2 linked regions of the Verrucomicrobium spinosum DSM 4136 = JCM 18804 genome follow. The protein of the gene in region 2 interacts with the protein of the main gene of each other region in a pairwise test. Links are inferred from orthologs where the notes say so. Each region holds a gene or a part of one and is shown on either strand. Other genes may lie near its edges.

Region 1 (5,630 bases), 4.7 Mb from region 2 along the record:
ACTCTCCTTGGAGCCGGACAGTGATGCGGCCATTGTTGCCTTGGGCAAGGCCCACCGTCTGGTGACGGAGGGGACGTCTTTGATCGTGCTGGACCGGATGGAGGACTACGTGCGTCATGGGATCGAACCGGCGGAGCCGGAGTTGAGGGATGAATACCTGGCACTGTTGAAAAAACAGCCCAAGGACTCGCGCAAGAAGGATGAGGCCGAGCATCTGGCGGCAGTAGCGAAGGCGTGGAAGGAGTTCAACGAATGGCATGACAAGCGCCATCCCTGGCTGGAGACGGTGTTGAAGCCAGCAGCCGAACGTGAGGCGGCACTGTATGCGGCACTCTCTGTTGAGAACCAGCCGGGAGGGAAGGCTGTGGGGCAAGCTGGAAAGCGCGGCGTTTTGAGCCAGGAAGACTCGGCGGCTGCCGCTGCTCTGAAAGAGAAGGCGCGTGATCTGGACGCCAGATGGAAGAGGGAAGGGCGTGAGACGGCGAGCCGGAACCAGTGGATCGAGGAAGCAACCAAGGTGATGCTGGCAGTGGATGCGCTGCGTCAGCGCAGGCTTGAAATGCTGCCTGGATCTGACGATCAACTCAAGCAGGAGACCGAGGGGGAAGCGAGGGGCAGCTACGGGGCTGCTGGCGGAGCAGCTCCGCCACCGCCCCGCCCGGCGACCGCGGCCCAGCCCATGGCCGTGATGCCGATGTCCCCAGCTTCTCCCGCTCCCGCTGAGCTGTCACGGAGTCGCGCCAGCGCCAAATCGGTCGTGGGTGAGAGTGGCGATGCTTCCCCACCTGCCATGACGAGTCAGATTGAAGTGAAAGCCTGGGATCCCAACACCCCTTACCTGAAGAAGCTGCGCAAGGCGGAGGATGCCTATGCGGCGTATCTGAAGGAGCGCCCGGCCAACGCCAGCAGTTCCGCTTTTTTCCTGGATTGTGCGGACTTCTTCCGTGAGGAAAAGAAGGATGAACGTCTGGCGTTGCGTGTGCTCTCGAACCTGGCGGAGATGGAGCTGGAGAGTGCGCCCCTGCTGCGCATCCTGGCCTATCGCCTGCAGCAGCTTGAGAGGCTTGACCTGGCGGTGCCTTTGTTTGAGGCGGTGCTGAAGATGCGCGGCGAGGAGCCACAGAGCCGGCGTGATCTGGCACTGTGTCTGGCGGAGAGTAAGGAGCCAGACTATGCCCGGGCGGCGTGGTTGCTCTCAGAGGTGGTGAGGAAACAGTGGGATGGCCGCTTCCGTGATGTGGAGGTGATCGCGCTGCACGAACTCAATGACCTGCTGAAAAAGGTGCCGGCGGACTGCCCGGCCAACCGGAGGCCGGATGTGGAGTCGTTGGGGATCCCGGCCGCGTTGCTGGAGGGCGTGCCCGTGGATCTGCGGGTAGTGCTGACTTGGGACGCGGACAACACGGACATGGACCTGTGGGTGATCGACCCCACCGGGGAGATCTGCATCTACAATCACAACCGCACCAAGACCGGTGGATACATGAGCGCAGACTGTACGCGGGGCTACGGTCCGGAAGTCTTCACCGTGCGCCGTCCGCTTCCGGGCACCTATACGGTGAAGGTGAATTACTTTGGCAACACCCAGCAGAAGCTGGCGGGGGCTACAACGGTGCAGGTGGAGTTCCAGACGGCTTTCGATCAAGAAGGGAAGGTGCGTCGTGACGCCGTGACACGGCGGCTGGAGGACAAGAAGGAAGTGATTGAGATCGGCAAGTTCTTGGTCGGCCAGTGACCCGGTACGTCAGTATATCGGTGACTCTGTAATTCGGTAGAACAGTAGTTCATCGGTGAGGGGGAAGTGTGGAAGGGGAAATTGGCCGTTTAGCCGTCAGAAATGGGCGGCTCCACCTGCCAGATGCATCAGGGCACAGCAACGATGTGATGTGGCGGTGTCACAAGCAGCAGGAGATTCACATGCATGAGGCAGAACCGCACCGTGAGTGACCGTCCTACGACGGTCGCCTGGTGCTCAGCCTGAAGATTGATTGTTATGAATGCCCCTGCCGAACTCACGTATGATTTGTCTGAACTGAAGTCGTGGCGCGGACTGCGGCCGGGAATGACTCGCAAGGAGGTGGAGGCACTGCTGAATGCAGAGGGCGTGGACACTTCCGATTGGGAGGAGGATGAAGAATGTTTTTTGGTGACCTCTGGATGGGATCTGGAACTGGTGTTCGACAAGCATCAGCGCCTCTACCAGATCTCTCTGGAAGACTCAGACAAGTACCGCTGGGCGGGCAAACCCATTATTGATGTGCCGCTGCACGAGGCCTTGTTGGCCATGCAGCCGATCATCTCCGGCGCGGGATGGCGCAAGGAAGACGCGGTGACAGACCCTTTCCAGGAGTCGGAAGTGATCTCTCCTTCGCAAGCGGCCAATCCCACAGGAGACGCCGCGCTGTTGTATGAAGGTACCCTGTGGCTGCCCGGAGCGGGCCTGGGGCTGATGATGTGCGCAGGCTATGTTTGTGAGATCACCTGGCGTCAGCCGAAGGATGTTCCCAATCCATTCCTGAGTGAAGTGACGATGTCGCAGTTGGAGCTCTCTCAGCAACCGGGACTGGATGATCATCTGCGCAGCATCATGACCCGTGAACATCGCGAGGCTGCTGCTGCCAATGGCAATCCGGTCATGGCGTTGGTCATCTGGCTGGCTCTTGCCGCGCTGGTGGGAGCGACGGTGGTCTTTGTGTTGAAGTGAGAGCCGCTGCGCGGGGAGACACAAGACTGCAAGACGCAAAACGCTGGAGAGCGCGCAACTCGCCTGGCATAGATTCCGCGCGCGCCAGTGTCTTGGAGTGTCGGTGGCTTGACACCGCTTTCGCCTGCCGGATGCGTTTTGGCTTATCCCGTGCCTCCGCCAGCATGTCTGTTGGCATTGTGCTGCCAGTGGTCTGACGAGGCGCCTGGGCGGGCAAACGTGGTCCGGCAGTTTTTCAAAATGACCTACGCATGGGAAGCTCGGGGAGCGCACGCAGCACATGACACCGCATCCATCTGACGTGGAGGCGTTCATGGCGGTGGGGAGAAAGTGGATGCAGTTGGCCGCCCCACCTGATCATCTCTCTCCGGAGGTTCCCAGGGTTTGACTCGCTTGAGGCTCGTCCAACCACTGGGCTGTGGTAGATATCCCCTTCGGGGAAAGCTACAGACTGAATAGGTAATGGCAAGAGCCGCGAAAGCGGTGTCGAGCCACCGGCACTCCAGGACGCTTCGCGACTCTTGTTCGCGTTGGAGTTGTTGAGCCCTGTCTGATGGTTTGTGAAAACAAAAAAGCGGGCCGCAGTTTCCTGCGACCCGCTGATGCTTGGGTTATTGGTTCACCGTTTTACCGGCTTACCGAACCACTGAATTACATGCCCATGCCGCCGTGGTCGTGAGCAGGCTCAGCCTTCTCTTCCTTGGGGATGTCGGAGATGAGGCACTCCGTGGTGAGGAGAAGACCGCTGATGGAGGCGGCGTTCTGCAGGGCGCTGCGGGTGACCTTGGTCGGGTCAACGACGCCGGCCTTGATGAGGTCCACGTATTCGCCGGTGGCGACGTTGTAGCCGCTGTTGCCGGAGCCCTTCTTGACTTCGGCCACGATGAGGGCGCCTTCCAGACCTGCGTTGGCGGCAAGCTGGCGGAGAGGTGCTTCGATGGCGCGGCGGACGATGTCAGCGCCGGTGGCTTCGTCGCCAGTCAGCTGGAGCTCAGCCAGAGCAGCCTGAGCACGGATGAGGGCAACACCGCCCCCTGGGACGATGCCTTCCTCAACGGCTGCACGAGTGGCGTGCAGAGCGTCTTCCACGCGGGCTTTCTTTTCCTTCATCTCGGTCTCGGTGGCAGCACCGACGTTGATGACGGCCACACCGCCTGCGAGCTTGGCAAGGCGCTCCTGGAGCTTCTCGCGGTCGTAGTCGCTGGTGGTTTCGTCGATCTGACGACGGATCTGGTTCACACGGCCGGCGATGGCCTCGGAACCGCCTTCGCCTTCAACGATGGTGGTGTTTTCCTTGTCGATCGTGACGCGCTTGGCGCGGCCGAGGTCGGTGAGCTCAAGGTTTTCGAGCTTGAGGCCGAGGTCTTCGGTAATGCAGCGACCACCGGTGAGGATGGCGATGTCTTCAAGCATGGCCTTGCGGCGGTCGCCGAAGCCAGGAGCCTTGACGGCGCAGATGTTGAGGGTGCCGCGGAGGCGGTTCACCACGAGGGTGGCGAGGGCTTCACCTTCGACATCTTCAGCGATGATCAGAAGCGGGCGGCCGGTGCGGGCCACTTTCTCAAGCAGGGGAAGGAGGTCCTTCAGGTTGCTGATCTTCTTCTCGTGGATGAGGATGAGGGCGTTCTCAAGAACGGCTTCCATGCTCTCAGCATCGGTCACGAAGTAGGGGCTGAGGTAGCCCTTGTCGAACTGCATGCCTTCCACGACGTCGAGGGAGGTCTCGATGCTCTTGGCTTCTTCCACCGTGATGGTGCCGTCCTTGCCCACTTTGTCCATGGCGTCGGCGATGATGTTGCCGATTTCGGTGTCCCAGTTGGCGGAGACGGTGGCGACCTGGGCGATTTCGGTCGCGTTGGTCACGGGCTGGCTGATTTCCTTCAGCTTGGCCACGATGGCCTCGGTGGCCTTGAGGATGCCGCGCTGGAGGGAGGTCGGGTTGGCACCGGCGGTCACGTTACGGAGACCTTCGGAGTAGATCGCCTCGGCGAGCACCGTGGCGGTCGTGGTGCCGTCACCGGCCACGTCGCTGGTCTTGGAGGAGACTTCCTTCACGAGCTGGGCGCCCATGTTTTCATAGGGATCGCTGAGTTCGATTTCCTTGGCCACGGTGACACCGTCTTTGGTGATCGTGGGGGAACCGAATTTCTTCTCGAGGATCACGTTGCGGCCGGAAGGCCCGAGGGTGGCTTTGACCGCTCTGGCGATCTTTTGCACACCACGGAGAAGTGCCTGACGGGCGCTTTCGTCGAAGTTGAGTTGTTTAGCCATGTTCTTAGGTATTCGATGTTTGAGTTAAGTGGAGAGGATCCGCCCGCAATCAGGCGATGATGCCGAGGATGTCGGTTTCGTTGATGATGAGCACGTCGTCGCCGTCGAGCTTCACTTCCGTGCCGCCGTACTTGGAGATGAGCACCTTGTTGCCGACTGCAACCGTGAAAGTCACGTCCTTGCCTTCGTCATCCTTGCCGGTGCCGAGAGCGAGAACTTCAGCCTCTTGGGGCTTTTCCTTGGCGGTGTCGGGCAGAAAGATGCCGCCCGCGGTCTTTTCCTCGCTCGTAACGCGCTTAACAAGGACGCGGCGGCCCAGAGGTGTGATTTTGGTAGCCATGGTTGGTATGCTGTATGCTTTTCGGGTTTCTGTTGTGTTTTGGTTTGGTTCACCCAGTCGGTAGCGCGCCGTTTTTCAAAAATGCGGTGTCGCTACCGGCTGTGGGGAAATCTCTGTCGGTCACTGAATCCACGTCGGAAGCGGGACGCGGAAAGCGGTTGAAGCACGGGATCGGACCCGTTTTTAGAGGGGGGATGCCGCGTGCTTCAAAGGGGGAGTCTTAGCTCTTTTTGTCGCTGTCAACGACCTCAAAGTCGGCGTCCACGACCTTGCCCTTGTCCTTGGGTGCCTCGGCAGCGCCTTCGGGGGCACCGG
Region 2 (7,257 bases):
GCGCATCCGGACATGGAAAGGCAACCGGGTGCATCCCGCCAGAACCGCATTGATGGAGCACATCATCTTAAAGCGGTTGGAGGGCTGGAAGAAGAGCTGGGCGAACGGCTGCGTGTAGAAGCGCTCGATGAACTGCCAGTACTGGCCGATGCGGTTGCGGGTGTCGGTCTCATACGCCTGCATGGCAGGAGTCATGGATTCGCCCAGCTTGATGGCTTCATCCGCCACCAGTCCGGCCTGGCGGCCACTGGTGGTGGCAAGCAGCACGCCGCTGGAGAAGACGGGATCGATGAAACCGGAAGCATCCCCGGCGCGGATTACGCGATCAGAGACCAGTGAGTTGTTCCGGTAGGAGAAGTCGGTGGCCACATGCACGGAGGCGGGCGGTGCCACCTTGGTGAAACGCTCCTGCACGGCGGGGGTGGTGCGTACGGCCTCCTCGAACACCTGTCTGGGCTCCTGCCCAAGCGCCTGGAAGTCGCCGCGATCCATCACCAGCCCCACGCTCACCTTGTCGTCTTCCAGCGGGATCATCCAGAACCACGAGTTGTTCCGGCGGATCACGAGGATGTCCCCGTATTCCTCACCCTGTGGCATGTCCACCCCGGCGAAGTGGTTGAAGATCGCGATCTTCTTGTGCTCTGCGTAGTAGGTGCGGCGATTTTCGCGGTTGGCCGTGAAGTTGGACAGGCCGCTGGCGTCGATCAGGAACTTGGCCTTCACCTGGTGGGATGCTCCTTCTTTGTCCCGGTACTTCACTGCGACGCCATCGGCATCGACCTGAAGATCCTGCACCAGTGATTCCTGCCGCACCTCCGCGCCGCACTCCTGGGAGTGGGTGAGGAGGATGTTGTCAAACTTGGCCCGCTCCACCTGCACGGCTTCGGGGAACTCGGTGAAGGAGCCTTTGGAGAAATCCAGCCGCACCTTGCGCGTGCCATCGCCGAGCAGGAACTGGGCACCCTTTTTGCGCATGAAGCCTGCCTGGGAGATCTTTTCCCACACGCCGAGCTCTTCGTACACCTGCCGGTTGTAGGGCAGGAGGGATTCGCCGATGTGGAAGCGAGGAAACTTCTCTTTCTCGAGCACCAGCACCTTGCGTCCGGCCTGGGCCAGGGTGGTGGCGGCAGAAGATCCTGCGGGACCTCCGCCAATGATGACAACATCCCAGGGGTGCTCGGAAGATTCAGGTGGGTTCATGGACAATCAGGGTCGCAATTCTGACTCAGGAACAGGGTGGGCGCAATGGCGCATGCGCTCTCTCCGTGCTGTCAGGGCGCACAGAGTCTCCATTGGTTGTCGAACACCTGGTCCGACGTGACCGGAATTTTGAGGCGGAGGGGCATCAGGGGGGGCTGGAGGAGCGAGCTTGTGACCTGCCAAGGAACCTGGGGTTGTGAAGCTCGGGGAGCGCACGCATCCTGTGTGCTGTTTGCGGCATCTTGCCGCGAACGTCAGGCAACACAAGACATCAGGTCCAACTGACGTGGGGGTGTTGATGGCGGTGGGGAGAAAGCAGATGCAGTCGGCTTTCCCACCTGATCATCGTCCTGGGAGATACCCAACGTTGACTCGCTTAGGGCTCGTCCAATGTTGGGCTGTGTTAGAGATCCCCGCTGGGGATCAGCTTCGATCTGGGGCGGCCGCCTCAAGGCTGGTTCCTTGGCATCCACCCCAGAACGCGAGCGGTTGGTCCGTTCTCCTCAGGGAGCCAGCCCCCCAATCTTGCAGCCCACCGCTTCTGTACGCGGCGTGGCCACCGGTTTGCCAGCGGCGATCGCCTCCAGCGCATCGCTGAGTTCCTTGGTCGTGGCCTGACGCTGGCGTTTGGTAGGGGCCAGGTAGAGGTCGTTCATGCGCCCCTGATAAACCACCTCGGCCGCGGGGTTCAGCACCACGCACTCCGGCGTGATGCGGGCATTCAGCTTCTTCGCCAGAGCCTGGTCCTTGTCGAGCAGCACGGTGGACTTCACCTCGTTCAGGACGGCCTGCTTGTAGGCATCGGTCGCCTTGGTCTCAGGATCGGAATGCACGAGGTAAAAGGAAAACGACTGAGACTGCTCGGCAGCGATGCGGTTGAACTCGGGGAGAAACTTTCCCGCAGTGGGGCAGTAGGGTGAGACAAAGAGCAGCACCACCGCCTTCTTCCCATCCCCCACCTTCAGCGGCTGGTGGGGATTGCCCTCCACATCGGCAAGTTCAAGGGGCTTGTCCTGGCCAAGGGTGAGGCTGACCGGGACGAGAAGGCAGAGCAGGACATTCAGGAGGACTTTCATGATGGATCTGCTGAGATGGGGTGACGGCTATTCATACGGTGTGCCCTTCTGCGCTGTGCTATAAAACAAGGGGCTTACTGACCCCTTTGCGGAGGTGGTTCTGGTGGGGCAGGCCTGGGTTTGCGTTGGCCCTGCTCGTATTCCTGGTGGGCATCTCTGGCACGCTGAAACTTGTCATCAGTGACGATGAAGGTGGCGGGATCTGCTCCTGCCACCACCTGACCCAGGTGATAGACGCGCGCCGCGTCCTTTGCGTAGGCTCCCGCCAGGATCTCCAGGGACTCGATCTCGGTCCCTTCCGGCATGGGCTTGTCAAAGTAGAAGCTCTGCCCAGCATCCTGGGTGTAACCGCCTTGCAGGACCCGGAAGGTCGCGGGATGGGCTCCGGGGATCGTATTCCCGTTCACAAACACTTGTGCGAGATCAGCGCAGAAGCTGTAGCCATCCTGAGCGGAGATCTCGCGAAAGTTGGCAGGGTCATGGGAAACCGGCGTTGTCGCCGGGTAGAGGGCGTAGACGGTGTGGCTGTTCTTGACGAAGTTGCCGCTCACCATCTCGAAGTGGGCGGCATCATCGCAGATCAGGGTCCCGTTGCGATAGACGTTTGAGGCGTCGTGCGCATACCCTGAGTCCAGGATCTCAAAGGTCTTCGGGTCCACGCCCGAGATCTTGTTTCCCCGCCAGTACACGGATTGCCTGTCTCTCGCGTAGTCCGTTTCGGTGCCTTTCGGCAGGGGAAATTCAAAGGTGGCCAGTTCCACCTCGGGGATTTCCCAGGCGCGGCTGGTCCAGTTGGGCAGGAAGTAAACCTTGCTGCCGCGCACATGATAGCCGGAGCGATCCAGCGCCCCGGGCGGTTTTTCCTTGTTGCACTGGGTGGCGGAGAGCAATGCCGCCAACGTCAGCCCTCGGAACCAGCAGCGTCGAGCGGAGTGCATGGGCGGATCAGGGATCGATCAACGTTCCACTGAGGTGTCAGCGGATCGAAGCTCCGCAAAGATCAATCTGCCTGCGGACGTTTGGAGGGTGCCGCTTACCACGATGGGCACGGTTTCCCCCAGGAATTGAGAGGCGTGATTGACCACGATCATGGCCCCATCGGGCAGATAGCCCACTGCCTGATGCTTGTCCTTGCCTGGTTTGACGAGGCTGAGGTCAAACTCATCCCCCGTGGCGACCTCCGGCTGTAGGGCCCGTGCAAGATCGTTGAAGTTCAGCACGGTCACGCTCCGGACAGAGGCCACCTTGCCCAGATTTACGTCATTGGTAAGGAGCCGGGCATTCAGCTCGCGGGCCAGGGTGACCAGCCGGGTATCCACAGGCTGGTTCTCGTGTAGAGGATCTTCATGAATCGTGAGTTCGATGCCATGGGCCTCCCGCATGGCCTGCACGCAGTCCAGCCCACGTTTCCCACGTGCGCTTTTCAGCGGCTCCCGGGAGTCGGCCAGACGCTGTAGCTCATCCAGCACGAATCGGGGGATCACAAAGCGTCCGCTGAGAAAGCCAGTGGCGAAAACTTTGGGAATGCGGCCATCGATGATGACATTGCTGTCCAGCAGCATCGGCTCGCCTTCAGAGGCGTCACGGCGGAAGCGTACGTAGGGAATGATGAAGGAAAACTGATCGCGATCGCTGCGGAGGGCCAGACTCATGCCCAGAAATCCGAAGATGCTGTAGAGACAGATTTCCACGATGCTCCGAATGGAGTCCGTGGAAACATCGAGATTGCGAAACCACGGCAGGTCGAACAGACCGATCTTGGTGATCAGGAAGGCGCAGAACATGCCCACAAGCAGACCGAAAACGCTGAACGAGAATTCCCGAAAGCTGAACTGAGCCAGCAAGGAGTCCACGAGCACAAAGAATCCGCCCGCGATGAGTCCGCACACAATCCCCAGCCAGGCGGGCTGCTGAAAGCCCAGCGCGATGGTGGCACCGATGAGAACTGCTACCGTAAGAAAAAGGGTCCGGACAAGCCGGATGGACCAAGGGACAGGCATCCAGGGAGAAAAGGGAAAGAGGTGGAGCAATCTTCGTCCACCCTGCCGCTGGCGCAAGAGAATGGGTGGGCGAGAGCGGTTATTCGTTATTTGTTATTCGAAATGCAAATGCAATTTCGCCAACCGCATTACCACAGGTAACAAACAACGCCCGCCTGATGACCGGTCCTCCCAGCCCATTTTGATCTCAGCGACCCCGACCGCCCAGAGGCGGATTGGGGCGTGATGAGCCTGAGCGGGACTTTTGAGTGGGAGCCAGAGGTGGGCTGGCACCGGGGTCGGACTTGTCCTTGTAGAACAAGATGCCCCGTTGGCGCATGTTGGAGATCAGGTTCTTGAAGTCAGTCTTGAGCGCTGAATCGTTGATTAATGCGGGCAGCAAGCCTTCGCCGCGGCGAAGGTCCGTGGCGACTTTGCCGATTGCGTCGGCGCTTTCGTCAATGGACTTCATGGCTCCATCGGCACTGCCCATGACGGTATCAGCCTTCGTGACGACACCATCGATCTTGGTCACCACGCCGTCCAGCTTTGCAAAGGCGGGCTGGAGCTTCTTCACGGCTTCCTCCAGGGCTTTGGCGGCTTCTTTAAAACTGTGCACAGCATCTTTCACGTTCTGGCTGGTCTCTTCGTTCAGAGTCTTCTCATCCAGGCGGGTCACGATGTTGTTGAACTTCGCGAACGAGTCCTTCACATCAGACATGCCCTTCTCCGAAAAAGCGCCTTCATTGACGCGCTTCAGCGAGACTCGCAGGTCCGCCACGGCCAGCCGGATGTCCTCGAGGGCCACATCCACCTTGTTTGCGATCTGCTCGGCGGAGTTCTGGAGTCCGGCGAGCCCGGCGGAAACCTCCCCTTTGATGTGAGCTCCGGGTTCGATGAAGGTCGCGGGCGTCTTCCCGCTCGGCTTGATCTCGATGAACGAGTCACCCAGCAGGCCGGAGGTGCCAATGCCGAACTTGGCGTCCGAGCCAATCTTTGTGTCCTGGTACAACTGCAGGGAGATGATGACCCCGTTTTGGGCGGCATTGAGGGTGGGCTTCTCCGTCACCTTGCCCACGCGGGAGCCTCCCAGCATCACCGGCGTGGCTTCGCGGATGCCCGTGCCATCGGCCAACTCCACCGTCAGGGGGTACGTCGGCCTGAAGAGCTCCCGCACACTGCCAAACTGCAGGATCAAATAGGCGAGCAACAGCATGCCTACGAACAGGAACAGCCCGACGAGCAATTCAGATTTTCTATCGCGTTCTTCCATGGTGGGGCAAGGTCAGGGGGGCGGGGAATGGATGAAAGAGGAGGCTGGCAGTGTGGAAACGGGGTGAAGGATCAGCCCGTCACACCAGAGCGGCCCTCTATAAAGTCTTGAACTTCGGGATCCGGGGAGTTGCGCAATTCCTCGGGCGTTCCAAGGAAGTGAATCACCCCACGCTTTAACATGGCGACACGGTCGGCGATCTTGAAGACGCTCTTCATATCGTGCGTCACCACGATGGAGGTCACGCCATAACGCCTCTGGAGGCGGAGGATCATCTGGTCGATCACGTCTGAGACGATCGGATCCAGACCAGCCGTGGGCTCATCATACAACACGCACTGAGGACGGGGAACGATGGCCCGGGCGATGCCCACCCGCTTGCGCATGCCGCCGGAAAGGTTCACTGGCATCTTGTCCTTGTGCTGGGACAGTTCCACGACTTCCAGCGCCTCATGCACGCGCTGCTCGATCTCCTTGCGATCCCGGATGCCACCTTCCATCAGAGGGAAGCCTACATTTTGCTCCACCGTCATGCTGTCAAAGAGGGCTGCGTTTTGGAAAAGGATGCCAATCTGCTTGCGCACGGGGGCCATTTGACGCTCCCGCAGGCCGGTCATGCTCGTTCCATTCACGACGATGGTCCCGCTGTCGGGCTTCATCAGACCGATCAGGTGCTTCAGCAGCACGCTCTTCCCCTCGCCACTGGGGCCGATGAGCATAAGGGTCTCGCCTCGATGAACATCCAGGTCCAGCCCACGCAGGATCTCCTGCCAGCCGATCTTGCGAGTCAGGCCGCGAACGGAGATGAAGGGTGTGGAATTGGGGGGGGCTTGGGCCATAGAGGCGGCTTGGGGGCTGCTTACATCCCAGTGCCGAGCGGGAAGAAGTAGTTCAGAAGGAGGGAGAGGAAGAAATTGCAGATGAGCAGTGCCAATGAGGAGTAAACGACCGCACGGGTCGTGCCGATGCCCACCCCTACTGCACCATCGCTTGCCGTGAGGCCCTGGTGGCAGGAGATCACCGTGATCAGAATGCCGAAGATCAGACCCTTGATCATGCCATAGATGATGTCCTCCTCATTGGTGTGCTCCACCACATGTTGCCAGAACCAGGCGCTGGGCACGCCGAAGCCAAACACAACCACACAGTAAGAGGCCGCGAGGCCGAAGGTGATGCTCTCTGCGATGAGGAGCGGCATGCTGATGAGCATGGCGAAGAACCGCGGCAACATCAGGTAATCCACCGGATGCACCCCGAGAGCTCGCAGGGCGTCGATCTGCTCGGTCACCTTCATGGTACCAATCTCCGCCGCCATCGCCGCGCCCACGCGCCCCGTCACCATCAGCCCTGCCAGCACGGGGCCGAGTTCACGGCACATGGCCACCGAGACGATCGCGCCCACTCCAGTTTCCACCCCGAAGTCTTTGAACTTAAAATAGGTCTGAGCCGTGAACACCGCACCAGTGAAAGCTCCGGTCACGATGACCACCACCTGGGAACCGTAGCCGATCGAGACAATCTGCTGCGCAACCAGGCGCATGCGCCAGACCCCGGACTTGATGGCAATGCCCAGCTCCCGCAAAAGCGCGGCAAGCTGACCCATGTAGATCAGGAAGTTGAGGAAGAGACGTCCGGGTAGGCAAAGGAGGTCCATGAGACAGAATCGCACCATGCACCGTCATAGGCACAGCGCAATGAACGTTCTCTGTCAGTCTGTGACGGTTTAAAG

What was found. Proteins that work in one complex are often made in the same cells at the same time.
Region 1: the proteins of VSP_RS29310 (region 2) and groL interact in binary tests that used the Escherichia coli proteins (3 or more experiments, as listed by UniProt). The link is inferred for Verrucomicrobium spinosum DSM 4136 = JCM 18804 from one-to-one orthologs.

What each region holds. Positions count from the first base shown.
Region 1 is NZ_ABIZ01000001.1:2,494,030-2,499,659, forward strand. The notes cover bases 2,666-5,630. They hold groL (chaperonin GroEL), read right to left. Parts: upstream 4,976-5,630; coding sequence 3,356-4,975; downstream 2,666-3,355. Other genes in these bases: VSP_RS10140 (hypothetical protein), read left to right, coding at 2,666-2,704; VSP_RS10150 (co-chaperone GroES), read right to left, coding at 5,025-5,315; dnaK (molecular chaperone DnaK), read right to left, coding at 5,536-5,630. Outside these bases: VSP_RS39205 (VIT domain-containing protein), read left to right, coding at 1-1,735; more of VSP_RS10140, read left to right, coding at 1,994-2,665.
Region 2 is NZ_ABIZ01000001.1:7,233,512-7,240,768, reverse strand. The notes cover bases 4,484-7,257. They hold VSP_RS29310 (ABC transporter ATP-binding protein), read right to left. Parts: upstream 6,368-7,257; coding sequence 5,600-6,367; downstream 4,484-5,599. Other genes in these bases: VSP_RS29305 (MlaE family ABC transporter permease), read right to left, coding at 6,388-7,182; VSP_RS29315 (MlaD family protein), read right to left, coding at 4,484-5,528. Also shown: VSP_RS29335 (NAD(P)/FAD-dependent oxidoreductase), read right to left, coding at 1-1,200; VSP_RS29330 (redoxin family protein), read right to left, coding at 1,704-2,276; VSP_RS37955 (DKNYY domain-containing protein), read right to left, coding at 2,351-3,214; VSP_RS37950 (PIN/TRAM domain-containing protein), read right to left, coding at 3,233-4,276; more of VSP_RS29315, read right to left, coding at 4,464-4,483. UniProt on the Escherichia coli protein: Part of the ABC transporter complex MlaFEDB, which is involved in a phospholipid transport pathway that maintains lipid asymmetry in the outer membrane by retrograde trafficking of phospholipids from the outer membrane to the inner membrane.